DNA from 2 places in the Shewanella scandinavica genome. Region 1 is predicted to be linked to the other one. Evidence: riboswitches for the same ligand, from Rfam matches in the RefSeq annotation. Region 1 holds a riboswitch; the other holds the start of a gene.
What was found. Region 1 has a riboswitch for cobalamin ahead of Q4Q50_RS08000 (ABC transporter ATP-binding protein). Riboswitches for the same ligand answer to the same signal wherever they lie in the genome.

Region 1 (8,086 bases):
AGGGACGCCCCATCGGAAGCGTTAGCGATTTTCGAATAAGCACGAAGCCACTAATCAATGCATGTAACTTCGCTAGGGGCGTCTTGGAGAATCCAAGGAGGATAGGACGAGCAGTCCTCCTTGGTCGGGTGTGGGGTGAAGCCCCACGACTTTAACGCTTAATTCAAACGAAGTTTGAAAGTTTAAGCCCTGCGGGTGATTGCAGATCCCAATCACTCGGGATCATAATCCAACACTGGCGCCAGCCACTTCTCCGTTTCGGCAATGCTCATCCCTTTGCGCTTCGCGTAATCTTCCACTTGATCGCGGCCTATATTACTCACGCCAAAGTAGCGCGATTTCGGGTGGGCGAAATACCAGCCGGATACTGCCGCTGTGGGGAACATGGCGTAGCTTTCGGTGATATTCAAGTCGATAGTTTCATCGGGCTTGAGCAAGTCCCATAACAAGCCTTTTTCTGTGTGATCAGGGCAAGCTGGGTAACCCGGTGCTGGGCGTATGCCTTTGTATTTCTCGCGTATTAAGGCTTCGTTACTTAACTGCTCGTCGGCCGCATAACCCCAAAATTCTTTACGTACCCGTTCGTGCATCCGCTCGGCAAAGGCTTCGGCCAAACGGTCGGCTAAGCATTTGAGCATGATGGCGTTGTAGTCGTCGTGGTTGGCTTCAAAACGCGCCACATGTTCGTCTATGCCGTGGCCTGTGGTCACCGCAAAGCCGCCCATGTAATCGGCGACGCCTGAGTCTTTTGGTGCAACAAAATCGGATAGGCAGAAGTTGTCGTTGCCGACACGCTCAAGCTGCATCCGCAGGTGATGTGTGGTCATTTCAACTGTGGTGCGCGACTCATCGGTATACAGCTCAATGTCGTCGTAATTGACGGTATTGGCAGGGAATAAGCCAATAACCGCTTTCGCCGTGAGCCACTTTTCTTCGATGATTTGCTTGAGCATGGCCTGACCATCGGCGAACAGCTTTTGCGCTTCTTCACCGACCACTTTATCGGTGAGGATTTCAGGGTAATGGCCGTGCAGTTCCCACGAGCGGAAAAACGGTGTCCAGTCGATACGCTCGACTAGGTCTTCTAACGGATAATTATCAAACACTTGGCGACCGAGCACGTTTGGCGTGAACGGAGTGTAGTTGGCCCAATCGTGTTGGCAGCGGTTTTCACGCGCCGCTTCGAGTGACACTATCTCTTTGCGCTTGGCTTGGGATAAACGCTTAGTGCGCATGTCGTCGTATTCGGCATAGGTTTCGTCTATAGTCGCTTGGCGAGTCTCGTTGTTGATGAGCTTACTCACCATAGGCACGGCGCGGGACGCATCGGCAATATAAATAGCGCCATGGGGATAATGGGGCGCAATCTTCACCGCTGTGTGGATTTTCGAGCAAGTGGCACCGCCGATAATCGCCGGAATGGTTAAGCCTTCACGGTGGAAGGTTTTCACGTTATGCACCATTTCGTCCAGACTCGGCGTGATGAGGCCCGACATGCCGATGATATCGATATTGTGTTCTTTCACGGCGTCGAGAATTCGCTCCACCGACACCATCACACCTAAATCGAATACCTCAAAACCGTTACAGGCGAGCACCACGCCGACGATATTTTTGCCGATATCATGCACGTCGCCTTTTACCGTCACCATCAAGATCTTGCCGTTAGATTGGCCTTCGACCTTTTCCAGCTCGATATAGGGGTTTAAGTAAGCCACGGCTTTTTTCATCACCCGCGCCGATTTCACCACCTGCGGCAGGAACATCTTGCCCGAGCCGAACAAGTCGCCGACCACGTTCATGCCGTCCATCAAGGCGCCTTCAATCACATCCAGCGGACGTTTCGCTTCTTGGCGAGCGGCTTCGGTATCTTCATCAATAAATTCGGTAATGCCTTTGACGAGCGCATGGGATAAGCGTTGGCTCACCGGCCAGCTGCGCCATTCTAAATCTTCTTTCTTGCCCACCTGCGCGCCATCACCGCGGAATTTCTCTGCGATTTCAAGTAACTGCTCGGTATTACTTGAGCCTTCCACTGGGCAGGGCAAGTTAAGCACCACGTTTTCGACCCGCACTTTAAGCTCAGGATCGATATCGTCGTAAATGGCTAACTGACCCGCGTTGACAATGCCCATATCCATGCCGACTTTGATGGCGTGGTACAGGAAAACGGCGTGAATCGCTTCGCGCACTGGGTTGTTACCGCGGAATGAGAACGACACGTTCGATACGCCGCCCGAAATCATTGCGTGGGGCAGGGTGGCTTTAATTGCTTTAATGGCATCAATAAAATCGACGGCATAGTTGTCGTGTTCATCGATACCGGTGGCGATGGCAAAAATGTTCGGGTCGAAGATGATGTCTTCTGGCGGAAAGCCGACCTTATCAACCAGCACCCGATAAGCGCGGGTACAGATTTCGATTTTACGCGCCTTAGTGTCGGCCTGACCTTGCTCGTCGAATGCCATGATAATGGCCGCCGCGCCGTAGCGTTTCACTAAGGTGGCTTGCTCGATAAACTTGGCTTCGCCTTCTTTGAGGGAAATAGAGTTAACTATGCCCTTGCCTTGAATACATTTGAGGCCAGCTTCGATCACTTCCCATTTAGAGGAGTCGATCATAATAGGTACGCGGCTGATGTCGGGCTCAGAGGCAATTAAGTTTAAAAACTTGTGCATGATCTCGGCGCCATCGAGCATGCCTTCGTCCATGTTGATGTCGATGATTTGCGCGCCGCTTTCAACCTGCTCGCGGGCGACATCGAGCGCTTGCTCAAACTTGCCTTCTTTGATCAATTTTAAAAACTTAGCCGAGCCTGTGACGTTGGTGCGCTCTCCCACGTTAACGAACAGGGATTGGGCATCGATAGTCAGTGGTTCCAAACCTGCCAAGCGGCAAGCGACTGGAATGTCCGGCAAAATACGTGGATCGTGACGGCTCACTGCTTCGCGGATCACGCGGATATGTTCAGGCGTACTACCACAACAACCCCCGATAATATTGAGCATGCCTTCGCGCGCCCAATCTTCGATCACATTCGCCATGTCTTCTGGGGTTTCATCGTAACCGCCAAACTCGTTCGGCAGTCCCGCATTCGGATGCGCCGACACATAACACTCACTGATGCGGGATAATTCTTCCACATAGGGGCGTAATTCTTTTGGCCCAAGTGCACAGTTAAGACCGATAGATAAGGGCTTGATATGGCGCAGGGAATTGTAAAAAGCTTCGGTCGTTTGGCCAGTCAGTGTGCGGCCAGAGGCATCGGTAATGGTGCCCGAAATCATGATAGGTAAGCGGTCACTCGAATGCTGACCAAATAAGTCATCGAATACGGATTCAATCGCAAACAGCGCGGCCTTGGCGTTTAAGGTATCGAATATGGTCTCGACCATAATGATATCCGCGCCGCCTTCAATCAGTGCCTTAGTGGATTCTCGGTAAGCGCTGACTAACTCATCGAAGCTGACGTTACGATAGCCTGGGTCGTTCACATCAGGGCTAATCGAACACGTACGGTTAGTGGGGCCTAACACCCCGGCGACGTAGCGTGGAATGCCTGTGGCCGCAAACACTTCATCACAGGCTTCACGGGCGAGGCGCGCGCCGACTAAGTTAATTTCGGCGGACAGCGACTGCATGTCGTAGTCAGCCATGGCAATAGTCGTAGCATTAAAGGTGTTGGTTTCAATGATGTCTGCACCGGCGTTTAAGTAGTCGGTGTGAATTTGTTTGATGATGTGGGGTTGCGACAACACCAATAAATCGTTGTTGCCTTTGACGTCAGTGTGCCAATCTTTAAAGCGTTCGCCGCGATAGTCCTCTTCTTCCAGCTTGTAGCCTTGGATCATAGTGCCCATGGCACCGTCTAAGATCAGAATGCGCTCTGCAAGCTGTTTGCGAATGTCTGCTAATATCTGGCCGGCTTTAGTTGAGGGTATCGTCATAAATAATTACCTTAAATACAGCTAAGTTAAGTCCAAGCATCGACCCTTGTTATGCAAAGTGCATTTTATTCTGGTCTATCGACATTTGTTTTTGGATACTTGTTTTTTATAAAATGTTTTTGGACATTTAAACGTATAGACGTCCATAATACGCGACTTATGATTGTCAGGGCAAGGTCAAAATTGACTGACGACAATTGAGTCCTATCACCACTTTTCACCCAGTTTAACGGCTCTTTTTGTAGGACTAGTTGTAGGGCTAGGGCGTAATTGAGTATATAGGACGACGGGTCTAATGTGGGGCTTCAACAAAATTTGCCATGAGTGATAGACATAGGAATACGATGAAACAAGTTCGATTGTTATTGTTACGCCACGGTGAGTGCGAAGGCGGCGCCATTTTACGCGGCCGTGTGGATGTGCCTCTAAGCGAAAAGGGCTGGCAGCAAATGTCGGCAGCGGTTGAGTCACAGGCCAGCGTGTGTAGCGCGATTTATAGCTCGACCTCACGCCGCTGCGCCGAATTTGCCCAAGCCTTTGCCGCCGAGCTGCATTCGACGGCGGCGCTGGTATCTGAGTCAAGGCCATTGCAGGCGCAGCTTTTATCGGGTTTACAGGAAATTGATTTTGGCGATTGGGACGGTCGTCGGCTCGATGAACTGTATCAACAAGCGGGCGAACATTTAGCGGCCTATTGGCAAAACCCTTGGCAAACACCGCCGCCCAATGGGGAAACTATGGCCAGTTTCGAGTCGCGGGTGAATGGGACGATTGACCAGATACTCGCCGCCGAGTTTGAACGGTTGATTCTCGACTCAGATAACGCCGAGCAGGCAGTGGGCGCTAGTGTGGGTACGAGCGAACTGGCTGCCAAAGTATGGGTCGTGACCCACGGCGGAGTGATCCGTCACTTAATGGCGCGCGCCCTTGGGGTTGAACGGGCGGTGGGCTTTTACAGTCAACTCGATTTACCCGTGGCGGCCGTGGTGAGCATTAATGTGCTGCAAGATGAACACGGCGTTTGTTACTGGCGTTTAGATTGGCCGAGCGGGCGCTGCGAGTGATCCGCGTTGCCCTAAGGTGAAGATTTTTCTTGTCTTACCAGCGTGATTGTCGATTGCCTATTAAGGTAAATATAGGATAATGCTTTTTCCTGACGTCCCCTGACGCACGCGGCCTTGCAAGGCTGGTGGCAGTGTACCGGATGACGTCACAGAAATAGGTGTTGGGAGTTTTGAGTCGTGCGAGGGTGTTCTGTGGCAACTATTGCCGAGGCACGCTGCAAAGGCTTGAAATCAATCTCAACATAATAGGGAATCGGGGCTGACTGCTCGTCAGTCAGCCCGAACTGTGCCCGCAACTGTGAGTGACTTTTTATATTGTTTTCAATAGAAAAGTGACGAGTCAGGAGACCTGCCTATTTCTGTTATCGCTGCGTGCAGCCTTAGTTCTCGAGCGGGTGACTCGAGGGAGCCGATGACAATGTGCACAACCTTTTTTAATTCAGGTTTGGACTCGCTAGGAGCACCGCGTTGGTGAAACTCTCTGCCATCCAAACGAGCCATGCTTTGAATGACAGCGACACTCGCCCATCAGCGAGCCAGACGGTCGCGCTCGATGTCAGCCAGTTAAGCTGGTGTATCGATGGCAAAACCATTCTTTCCAATATTAACTTTGCGCTGCCAACGGGGCAGATGTTGGGTTTGATTGGGCCTAACGGTGCGGGTAAGTCTAGCTTGCTACGCTGTTTGTATCGCTTTGTTCGCCCGACTCAGGGCAAAATTACCTTGTTTGATCAAGATATTGAGCGCTTGTCGCCCAAGGCGTTTGCTTGCCGCGTCGCTGTAGTGCAGCAAGACACGCCGCACTATTTTGATTTAACCACAGAGCAATTGGTCAGCATGGGCTTAACGCCGCATAAGGGCATGTTCGATACCAATTCGAGCTGTGATGGCGAGCGCATTGCAAAGGCATTAGAGAAAGTCGGCCTGAGTCATAAGATGCATCAACAGTACGAGCACTTATCCGGCGGTGAAAAGCAGCGTGCCTTGATCGCCCGCGCCATAGTGCAGCAGCCACAACTGCTGATCCTCGATGAGCCAACCAACCACCTCGATGTGCGTTATCAAATTCAAATCCTCGAATTAGTGCGTAGCCTTGGCATCAGCGTGATTGCCTCTATTCACGATCTCAATTTAGCCAGCGCCCTGTGCGACAGTTTATTGTTGATCCATAACGGTGAAGTCAGCGCTATGGGCACGCCAACTGAGGTATTAACCGAGGCGCGAATTGGTGATGTGTTCGGCGTGTGCGCTCAGGTGTCGACCCATCCACAACATAAAAAGCCCTTAATCAGCTACTTTTATGGCTACCATGATTCGACGCACAACATGGCTAATGCTTTGGCTGAGCGAGGCGAGGGCGGATGATTCAGGGAGTAAACAGCATTTCATCTTACATTTGGGGCGTATCGTGACACCTTTGACGAGACAACAACTGATGCTGGTCGCATTAGGCATAATCACTTTGATAACCCCCATTGCCGCCACGAGTTTTGGCGCGGCGAACATCAGTTTTATGGATGTTATCCAAGTGTTTATCAATAAAATGGCCAACCTCACTCAAGCCAATGGCATGACGGAGCGCATCGTGATGGAGCTCAGACTGCCGCGTATTTTACTGGCCTTTGTGGCGGGTGCGGGCTTGTCTTTGGCGGGCAGCGTGCTGCAAACCGTGACCCGCAATCCATTGGCCGACCCTTATCTGTTTGGCATTAGCTCAGGCGCGTCCTTTGGCGCTGTGGTGATGTTGACGTTATTCACGGGCTCTGGATTTTTTGAGAATGCGGGTATGGCGGCGAACTCGGGGATTTTTAGTGGTTCGGGCGCCTTGTCAGGGCTACTGTGGTTTAGCTTGCCCTTCGGCGCTTTTATTGGTGCCAGTTTGTCGGTACTGATAGTGCTGGCCTTGTCTGGCCTTGGGCTCAATAGCCAAGTGGAGCGCATGTTGCTCTCTGGCGTGGCGACCTCCTTTATGTTCGGCGCGCTAACGAGTCTGCTGCTGTATTTCGCTAGTCCGCAGGCGACGGCTTCTGTGTTGTTTTGGAGTTTAGGCAGTTTCGCTAAGGCCAGTTGGTCCTTATTAGTGCTGCCGACACTGGTGATTGGCGCGAGTTTGTTCATTATTTTAGGCATGAAACGGCAGATCATGGCGTTGCAAGCGGGGGATGAAACGGCGCATACCTTAGGGGTGAATGTGCCTAAGTTGCGACTCAATATGTTGCTGCTCTGCTCCTTGATTACCGCGATTTTGGTCGCTACCTGCGGCGGGATTGGGTTTGTCGGTTTGATGATCCCCCACACAGTGCGCATGCTGTTTCCAGGTCGTCAGCCGATTATTTTAACGGCGCTGGTGGGCGGATTATTTATGGTTTGGATTGATGTGCTGGCGCGCTGTTTGTTGGGCAATCAAGAGTTGCCCGTGGGCATTATCACAGCGGCCATAGGTAGCATGTTCTTTTTGCTGATTTTGCGTAAACGCAGAGTCATGCCGTAAGCACCTAGTCAGAACGTAATCCTAGAGTCATCTAGCAAGCGCAGACTGGCGGGATAATCAGCATTTTTGTTGATATCTGCCCCGCGATTGGAAATGCAAAATTGGACATGTTAGTCATAGACGCAGGATGCGTTGTGGTTATTTAAGATAATAAGTGGAGTGTGGATGTCTCAGTCAGCCGTGTCTTTTCAAATCAGCCCTGTGAGTAAAACGCAGGATCCGCTGATCCAGCAAAAAATTGATCTTAAGACTAAGCCGCCCGGCGCCTTAGGTCAGCTTGAATCCTTAGCCTTACAGATTGCCCGCGTGCAAGCGACTGATTTGCAACAAACGGATCAGCCACAAAATACTGTGCTGAAAATCGTTCATCCAACCATGTTAGTGTTTACGGGTGATCATGGTATTGCGGCAGAAGGCGTGTCGATTGCCCCAAGCGAAGTGACGCGCCAAATGGTGCAAAATTTTGCCCATGGCGGCGCGGCGATTAACGTTTTTTGTCGGCAGGTGGGCTTTACGCTCGAAGTGATCGATTGCGGTATTTTAACGCCAGTCGAAGGGGTTGAAGGCATTATTGATCAACGTCT
Region 2 (8,086 bases), on a different contig from region 1:
CTTAGTTGAACAAGGGTAGCCGAGTCCTTTTGACTCGGACATGCGCCTACCAGAATAAGCAATCTTCATTAAATGGGAATGAAATCAGCGTGTAAATTATGTATATGCAACTTTCGTTTGAGTACTGCATTCTCTGTGACTGCAAAATTCTGTAACGGCAAAATCGCTAGCGGTAAACATAGACGAGCGAGTACTGAGCTGGAACCAACTAAATACTCGCGGATTATCATTAATGAATTTGATTTATAGCTATGATTTATAAGTGATAATTTAGATAGGCGGACTCAGGGCGTCTAACTCAAAGTCGCTTGCTTTTTTAGTACGAAAGCTCCTGTCGATAGGGAATAGCACGTTGTGCGCCTTGGCGAGTCACTGTAATGGCACTGGCCGCATTGGCAAATCCCACGGCGGCAGCAATTGACATGCCTTCACTCAAGCCGACGACTAAGGCGCCGTTGAAGGTATCCCCTGCAGCGACTGTGTCTATGGCTTGCACTTCAAGTGCGGGCACTAGCCCGGTAAAACCTGGGCTGCTGATATATGCGCCGCGACTGCCTAAAGTAATCACTACAATTCCTACACCTTGCTGGTGCAGAAGCTGCGCAGCCATTTGAGCATCATCGAGATGGTTAATTTCAACGCCAGTTAAAGCTTCTGCTTCAGTCTCATTAGGCGTAATCACATCAACCCATTTGAGTACATCGTGGCCAAGGGCGGTCGCTGGGGCGGGATTTAATACCGTAGTCACGCCAAAGGTTTTTGCCATTTGTAATGCCTTTGCCACTGTGGCAGCAGGCGTTTCTAGTTGAATTAAAAGGAATTGAGCACGGGAAAACAGAGCATAGTGATTTTCTAAGTCATCGGGTGAAAGAGTGGCGTTGGCTCCCGCAGCAACACCTATGGTGTTTTCACCGTTGTCACCGATAAAAATCATCGCTGTGCCTGTACTCTGCTCCGCTATCTGGCTAATACCTTCTGTACTGATGCCATCTTTGATCCAGCTTTGACGCATATCATCGCCGATACTGTCTTGGCCGAGGTGGCAGATAAAGTCAGTGCGGGTGCCTGATTTAGCTAAACGCGCGCAGGCGACCGCTTGGTTGGCTCCTTTACCTCCCTGTTCGAGTCGATAGTCTCGGCTCATCAAGGTTTGCCCTGCTGCGGGCAGGTACTCAAATTTCATCACATGGTCGGCATTCGCACTGCCGATAACGAGTATCTGGCTCATAGAAAACTCACTGTTATTTTCATCTGCGATTGAGATAAGTTGGATCATAGACACGTAAACTGTCTACCAGTAAATCGACAAAACCGAGTCTGTCGAGCCCAAACAGCACAGTCGCATTGGCGGGTTTGCCAGTGAGTTGATAGCGATCAACCACTGTCATGCCTAAGGTCAGCTCGCTTTGGGTTTCAATCCCGACCCAACAATCTTGTGCTTCAAACAGTTCAGGTTTGAGCAACCAAGCGATAGTGCAGGGGTCGTGCAGAGGTGCACCAATAAAGCCCCATTTAGGATCTCTGTGGTAAATCATAAAGAAATCCAATAACTCGGCGACGCACTGAGCAATTGGATTTGGGATGGCGCGAATCCGTTCTATGTCTGCATCCATGATTTGCGCTTGATGGGTCACATCGAGCCCGCACATAGTGATGGGAATGCCTGACTTAAAGACAATATCGGCGGCTTCGGGATCGACAAAAATATTAAACTCGGCGGCAGGCGTCCAATTGCCGACACCGGCTGCGCCGCCCATTAGCACAATACGCTCGATTTTAGGGTGTAGCTCGCTGTGACTCGCCAGTAAAAGGGCGATGTTAGTCAGCGGCCCAGTAGGCACTAAAGTCACTGGCTGAGTGCTTTGGCGGATTTGCTGCGCCATCAGTTCAACGGCTGTTATGGCTTGTGGACTGAAGCTCGGTTCGGGTAATGCTGGGCCATCGAGGCCAGTCTCGCCGTGAACATTGTCGGCGATAATCAGTTCACGTGTTAGCGGTTTAGTGGCACCGCCTGCGACTGGGATATCACCTCGGTTTAACAGGGTTAAGATCCGCAGGGCGTTGTTGAGGGTTTTATCTGGGGTTTGATTGCCAGCGCTAGTCGTGACGGCAAGGGGAACGAGGTCTGGGTGAGCTAAGGCTAAGATCAGCGCGATAGCATCGTCATGGCCGGGATCGCAATCAAGAATGATGTGACGAGTCATACTGTTACTCCTTTAAACAGCGGTACTGGATGCTTAGAATAGCATGCCATAAGTTAGGCGCTAGCCTGTGGAGGGCACTTGCAGAGTAAACTGTGAGCATTTTCGTCTTTTTATCAACAAGCTGCTAGAATTCTGCCCATTTTTGACATTAGGCGATGTTAGGTTATTTCATCTTCGCTCTGTCTGCTGCACAACATTGAATGACATCTCCAAGCAAATACAAGGAAATAAGTAATGCTCACTCATCGAATCACTTGGCCTAAGGCTTTACTCGCGGGCATGGTTGCCATGCAGATCTCTGGCTGTAGCGAGCCTCAACCTATGGCCATAGTGGAAAGTAATAACGAGTCATTGCTGCAGTTTGATAACGGTAAACTCATCCAATTTAAGGAAAAACCGAGTCCGCAGTATCGTCATATTCCCTGTGATTTACCCGCGGTAAATACCGTTGTAGCAAATGATATGGCAGTGGCTGCCATCACCCCAAATGGCGATGTGATCACTTGGGGAAATAGTTTTAGCGGCGGCGATAGCCGCGAAGTTGCTGCGGAGCTTAAACACGTTAAACAAGTCGTGCCTGTAAAGGAAGGTTTTGCCGCCCTGCGTGAAGATGGCACTGTGGTGTACTGGGGACGTGCAGGGAAACTGAGCCTCGACAAAGCCCTTCAAAGCCGTATGACAAACATCACTAAACTCTATGCTAACCGTGAGGCGGTAGCCGCACTCGATGCTAGTGGAAAAGTGCACACTTGGGGTTATGGGCCCGAAGGCGGCAATAGCCAACATGTGCAGGATAAACTGTTTGATGTCGTGGATATTTTTGCTGAAGGACGAAGTTTTACTGCTCTTAAAAAAGACGGAAGCACTGTGATTTGGGGGCAAGTTGAACGGTCAACCAATATGAAAAAGCTGCTGCCACAGTTAATGGATGTTGTGAGTGTTGAATATACCCAAGGAACTTATGCAGCTCTAAAAAAGGATGGCAGCGTCGTAACTTGGGGGCAGAGTAGTGATGTTTATTCTATTCGCAGTGCGCTACTGGATGTCGCGAGTATTACGTCAAATAGCTGTGCTTTTGCAATCTTAAGTCCAACGGGTGAGGCGCACTTTTGGGGCAATGAAACGAACTGTGGTATCGATTGGCTCAAACAAACGGATATTAAAGGCGTGAACAGTATTGTCAGTGTTGGCACGGGATTTTTGTTGCTGCGTGACAATGCCGTACCGCAAATCCTTGTCGATGATAGTGACTACGCCTATCTATATGGTTTTCACTATGCCCAAGACATTCTCAATCGGTATTGGCAGGAGGGAAGCAAGATCACCATAGGTTCAGCATCATTTGTATTCACCCGTCCTGACGGCAAAGTCGTGCCAGTAGGCTATAGGGCTAACCTAGAAAATGTCGAGAAGCTCATAGAACGCATCCCGCGATTAACTTGGTTAGCGAGGGCGGGTGAGGGTTATGTCGGGATCAGTGAAAAGGGGGAATGGGTCTCTTGGTCGATGAATAACGAGATGTTCGCCAAATCTCCGCTACCGCCTGCCGATTCGTTGGTGATTAAGCCGCTGGATTTTACCCCTGTTATCCAATGCGAAACGCCAGAGCAACGGCAGGCGATTCTGAGTCAGGAAAGGCCTAAACCTGAAGTAAAAATGTGGTTGTTTAGCGAATAGCACTAACCTTTTTTACCATCACGGCGCAGATAAACGGAGTATTTCTCTGTTATTCAAGCCGTGACAGTGATTATTTCTTTCAAAGTGGCAGTTAATCTAAGCTTTTGACTGTTTTCAATCTGGGTTCTTCGCTAGAATGCTGGGTGTTTTCTGTTCAATTTCATGATGTCGTATTAATTAGTATTAGTTATAAGTGCGATACAAGGATGATAAGTATGAAATTAGCATTGTGTTCACCTATTGGATTATTTCAAGGTGCCAGAGTGTTGTTACTCTGCAGCTTAATTGGCTCAGAGCCTGTTCAAGCCACATTAGATATGCCCCGGAGCGAAAGCGGCGTTGCTCATACCCATGTATTGCCCGTATTTGGTCAGCAATTAGGGTTCAATCTGCCTGCGGGCTGGAAACAGGCTTATCATGAGGAGCAAGCAGGCATGTTTATGGCAGAATATGTGCCTGAGCAGGAAGCATTAGCCCAGTGGAGTGCCCTATTTTGCGTGCAGGGTTTTAAGGATATGGCCGAGAGTATTAGCCCTGAGCGTTTTTTAGATGCGATGGCCCAGACCTATAAATCGACCTGTGATGGCGAGGTGGTGTACCAGAAGTTAGGTGACACTGAAGTCGATGGGCACGCTGGATTTCATGCGATTCTAGGCTGTACAGCCATGCCCAATTTACACGGTGTGACGCCACTGAATCCCAAAGCCTATGCTTCAACTCCTCAAGGGGAAATTGGCTATTATACGGTTGTCAGTGGCAATAAAGATTTGTATCTGTTGCATAAGTCGATGCGAGGTGCCGTTTTTTCTGCCGATAAACCACCACTGCAGGCAGATAATAGCCAAGATTTTATCTCCACTTTAGTCCCATTCTCCTTGAAGTAGGCTGTAGACGTTCGCTTGAGTTTGATGGACTTTCATCCGTATAGACGTCTATAATGCGCGCGCTCAGGCTCTATAATGTGCTGAGCCTTAAGGGAGTATCGCTGTTTTATTGATGGCTGTACCCTATGAATCAAATTTTTAGTCAACCTTCTGAGGTGCTTGCGTGCGAAAGCCGCGAGATAATCGGGAAGCCAGTGAAATTCTGGCACTGCCCCCGCAACGGTAAAAGGTGAGAGAAGACCGCGTTTGATTGGTGTGTTCAAGACAGAACCCGATAGTCAGAATGTTAAAGGTCAGTCTCGCGTTAATTCTATTTTTACGGATTAACATAGCCTAAGTCCGGAGACCGGCCCTAAAGGTGTTTTTGAGATTTCGGTGGGCAGATCTCAAAATGCGATAGTCACTGTCAGTATCTTTTACTGAATGAACAGTATCGTGGCGCTAATGCCCCGTTTTCCTTGCAGGAGTTAAAGGTAAAATGGGAACAAATCCAACCAAAATCGCGCTGCTGATCGGTAGCCTTTGCAGTTTTTCCGTTATCGCGCCCGCTATGGCGGCTGACGCTAGCAGCACAGCGAAAGTCGACGAGCATCTTGTCGTGATCGGCCGCTCTGACAATACCCCGTTAAATATTGCCGCGAATGTGAATGTGATTGACGCTGCGGCGATTGAAATGAGCGGTGCCACTAGTGTGACTGAAGTTTTACGCGGTCAAAGTGGTATTCAAATTTCAGATAATAACATCGGTACTAGTTTTGCGATGCGTGGCTTTAGTGCCAGCACTGCTGCGAATAACACGCTGATTTTACTTGATGGTCGTCGCCTCAATAATATCGATATCGCAGCCCCTAGTCTTAATGCCATTCCGCTTAACCAAGTCGAGCGCATCGAAATTTTATCGGGTAGTGCGGGTGTGCTTTATGGTGACCAAGCGGTAGGCGGCGTGATCAATATTGTCACTAAATCCCCTGAAAATACCGGCGGTAGCGTACAGTTATCCGGCGGCAGCTTTGATACCTATGAAGGTCGTGGTGATGTGTCTGGCGCGATCAACAAGGATTGGCGTTACTTTTTCACTGGTAGCTATAACCAAGGTGACAACTACCGCAAGCATAATGCCAATGAAACAGGGTCGATTTTAGGTCGCATTCAATATAAAACGGCCACAGACTCCTTCTTTGTTGAAACTAGCTACTACGACAACGATCGTGAAAATCCGGGCTCATTGACAGAAGAACAGTTCAATAAAGACCCACGCCAATCTTTCAAGAGCAGCGAATATGTCCATGAGATGACCACTGCGGCGCGCACGGGTTACCAGCATCAGCTCAATCAAAACTGGGCGCTGGCAGCGGATTTAGATTATAGCGATACCTTAGTGTCTTCTTTTAATTGGGGGGCGAACAGCCATAACACGCGCTCACTGTTGATGTTTAGTCCTAAAGCGTTAGCGAACTACAGTACCCGTCAAGGTGAGCTAAACCTAGTCACAGGTTTAGACATCAGCCGTGGTAAGGCTGATTTTGACACTATGGCGCGCAGTAATGTGCAGCAAACACAAAGTGCTTACTTACAAGCCACTGTGCCATTAAGCCATACCCTAAGTTATGTTGTGGGTGGGCGATATGCGCGGGTGACCGACGAGTTAGTCGATCGCAAAGTTTATCCTAGTGGTATCGATTTAGATGAAGATGCGACAGCATTTGAGTTTGGCCTAAACTACCGTCCTAGTATGGAGCACAGATTCTATCTACGTGGAGATGAAAACTTCCGTTTTGCGAAAGTGGATGAGCAAGCTTATACCCCTAAAGATGTGTTTGGCTTAAAGCCGCAGACGGGCCGCTCCTACGAAGCGGGTTGGGATTGGACTCTTGCGAGCCAAACTCTACGAGTAAGCCTATATCGTCTCGATTTGGAAGATGAAATCGTGTTTGATCCTAGCGCTGAGACACCTCCAAATGGAGATTTTCAAGGCGCTAACGTTAATGCCGACGCTTCTCGTCGTTATGGCGCGAGTGCCGATTGGGATTGGCAGGTGACTAAAGCGCTGCAGCTCGGGCTAGAGTATAACTATATCGATGCTGAATTTACTGACGGTATCAATGATGGCAAAGAGCTGTCTTGGGTGGCAAAACACACAGGGCGCGGTTATGTCAGCATGGATTTTGCTGAGCATTTCCAGGTGTTTGCCGAAGCTATCTACACGGGTGATCGTTTTATTGAAGGCAATAACGGTAACGAAGGCGATAAGTTATCTAGTTACGTGCTTGGTAATTTAGCCTTGAACTACAATCGTGATGCTTGGCTTGCCAGTCTGCGTATCGATAACCTATTCGATAAAGATTATGTCAGTGCAGGTTATTACGGTGGCCTTTGGGGTGATAGTTATTACTCTGGTCGAGGCCGTGATATTCGTTTAACCCTTGGTTATCGTTTTTAATATCTGACTACATAAGCTATTTTGCAGCCTTTAAATGAATATAAAGGCTGCTTTTGCTATTATCTATTCTTAAATTGTTTATCTTGTTCTTCTTTATTTAGCGGTTTAATACCAAGATAATATTCATAGCTATTTTTATCATTATTATCGGCAGATATCTCATTTTTATTATTAACTTCTTTCGATGTGTTGTCTTCTTTGTTTGCATACATAGTTAATTTTGGCTTAGTCTGTTTAGACTTGGTCTCCTCTGCAGCTGACTTATTCGCTATACTTTTAATCTCTTCATTGTCAGTAGCGGGTTTGTCTTCTATCTTGCCAAATTTATAGTTAAAAATAGCATTGGTTTCTACTGTTTCAATGGTTGATTTTTTCATGGTTTTGTATGATGCGACAATACCATGCTTACCTAAGGTAACTTCGGGATAAATTTTCTTACCTGTACCAACCTTTGCACCATCGACATACCAGTCTGCATCAACGTTGCTCGTTAGGGTAATCACTGTGGACTTAAGGCCCAGTTTTTCATTGAGTAATGATTCTATTTTGTTGTTATATGACGGCTTAAACGTCATGTTAACTCTATAATGCAGTTCTCCATTCATATTCATACTAGCATCAATAACCTTGTATGATAGTAGTACACTTTTATCGCTAAGGAATGGATCTGAATTAATCGTATTTTTAACTGTATACTTTTCGGTATCTTTTAAACAATCATTTATAGATTGAAATTTAGAACAAGTCATAGAGCTTTCTAGGTCAATTGACTTAACACTATCAGCACTGGATAACTCAGCAACAATACGATTAACTATTTCTTTTTTTAATGCAAAAAGTTGTGCGCCTCTTTGAGTTCGTTGACTATTAACAATTTCGTA

Region 2: linked by a shared signal. The riboswitch ahead of Q4Q50_RS13210 (TonB-dependent receptor) and the one ahead of Q4Q50_RS08000 (ABC transporter ATP-binding protein) in region 1 are both predicted to bind cobalamin.

What each region holds. Positions count from the first base shown of each region.
Region 1 is NZ_JAUOES010000007.1:121,160-129,245, reverse strand. Features, by position in the region: gene metH (methionine synthase) at 213-3,947, opposite strand; gene Q4Q50_RS08005 (histidine phosphatase family protein) at 4,292-5,011, shown strand; cobalamin riboswitch at 5,216-5,382, shown strand; gene Q4Q50_RS08000 (ABC transporter ATP-binding protein) at 5,483-6,376, shown strand; gene Q4Q50_RS07995 (FecCD family ABC transporter permease) at 6,345-7,502, shown strand; gene cobT (nicotinate-nucleotide--dimethylbenzimidazole phosphoribosyltransferase) at 7,668-8,086, shown strand, end outside.
Region 2 is NZ_JAUOES010000014.1:10,291-18,376, forward strand. Features, by position in the region: gene rbsK (ribokinase) at 317-1,228, opposite strand; gene rihA (pyrimidine-specific ribonucleoside hydrolase RihA) at 1,248-2,204, opposite strand; gene Q4Q50_RS13200 (RCC1 domain-containing protein) at 2,439-3,881, shown strand; gene Q4Q50_RS13205 (hypothetical protein) at 4,097-4,765, shown strand; cobalamin riboswitch at 4,902-5,134, shown strand; gene Q4Q50_RS13210 (TonB-dependent receptor) at 5,244-7,205, shown strand; gene Q4Q50_RS13215 (hypothetical protein) at 7,265-8,086, opposite strand, start outside.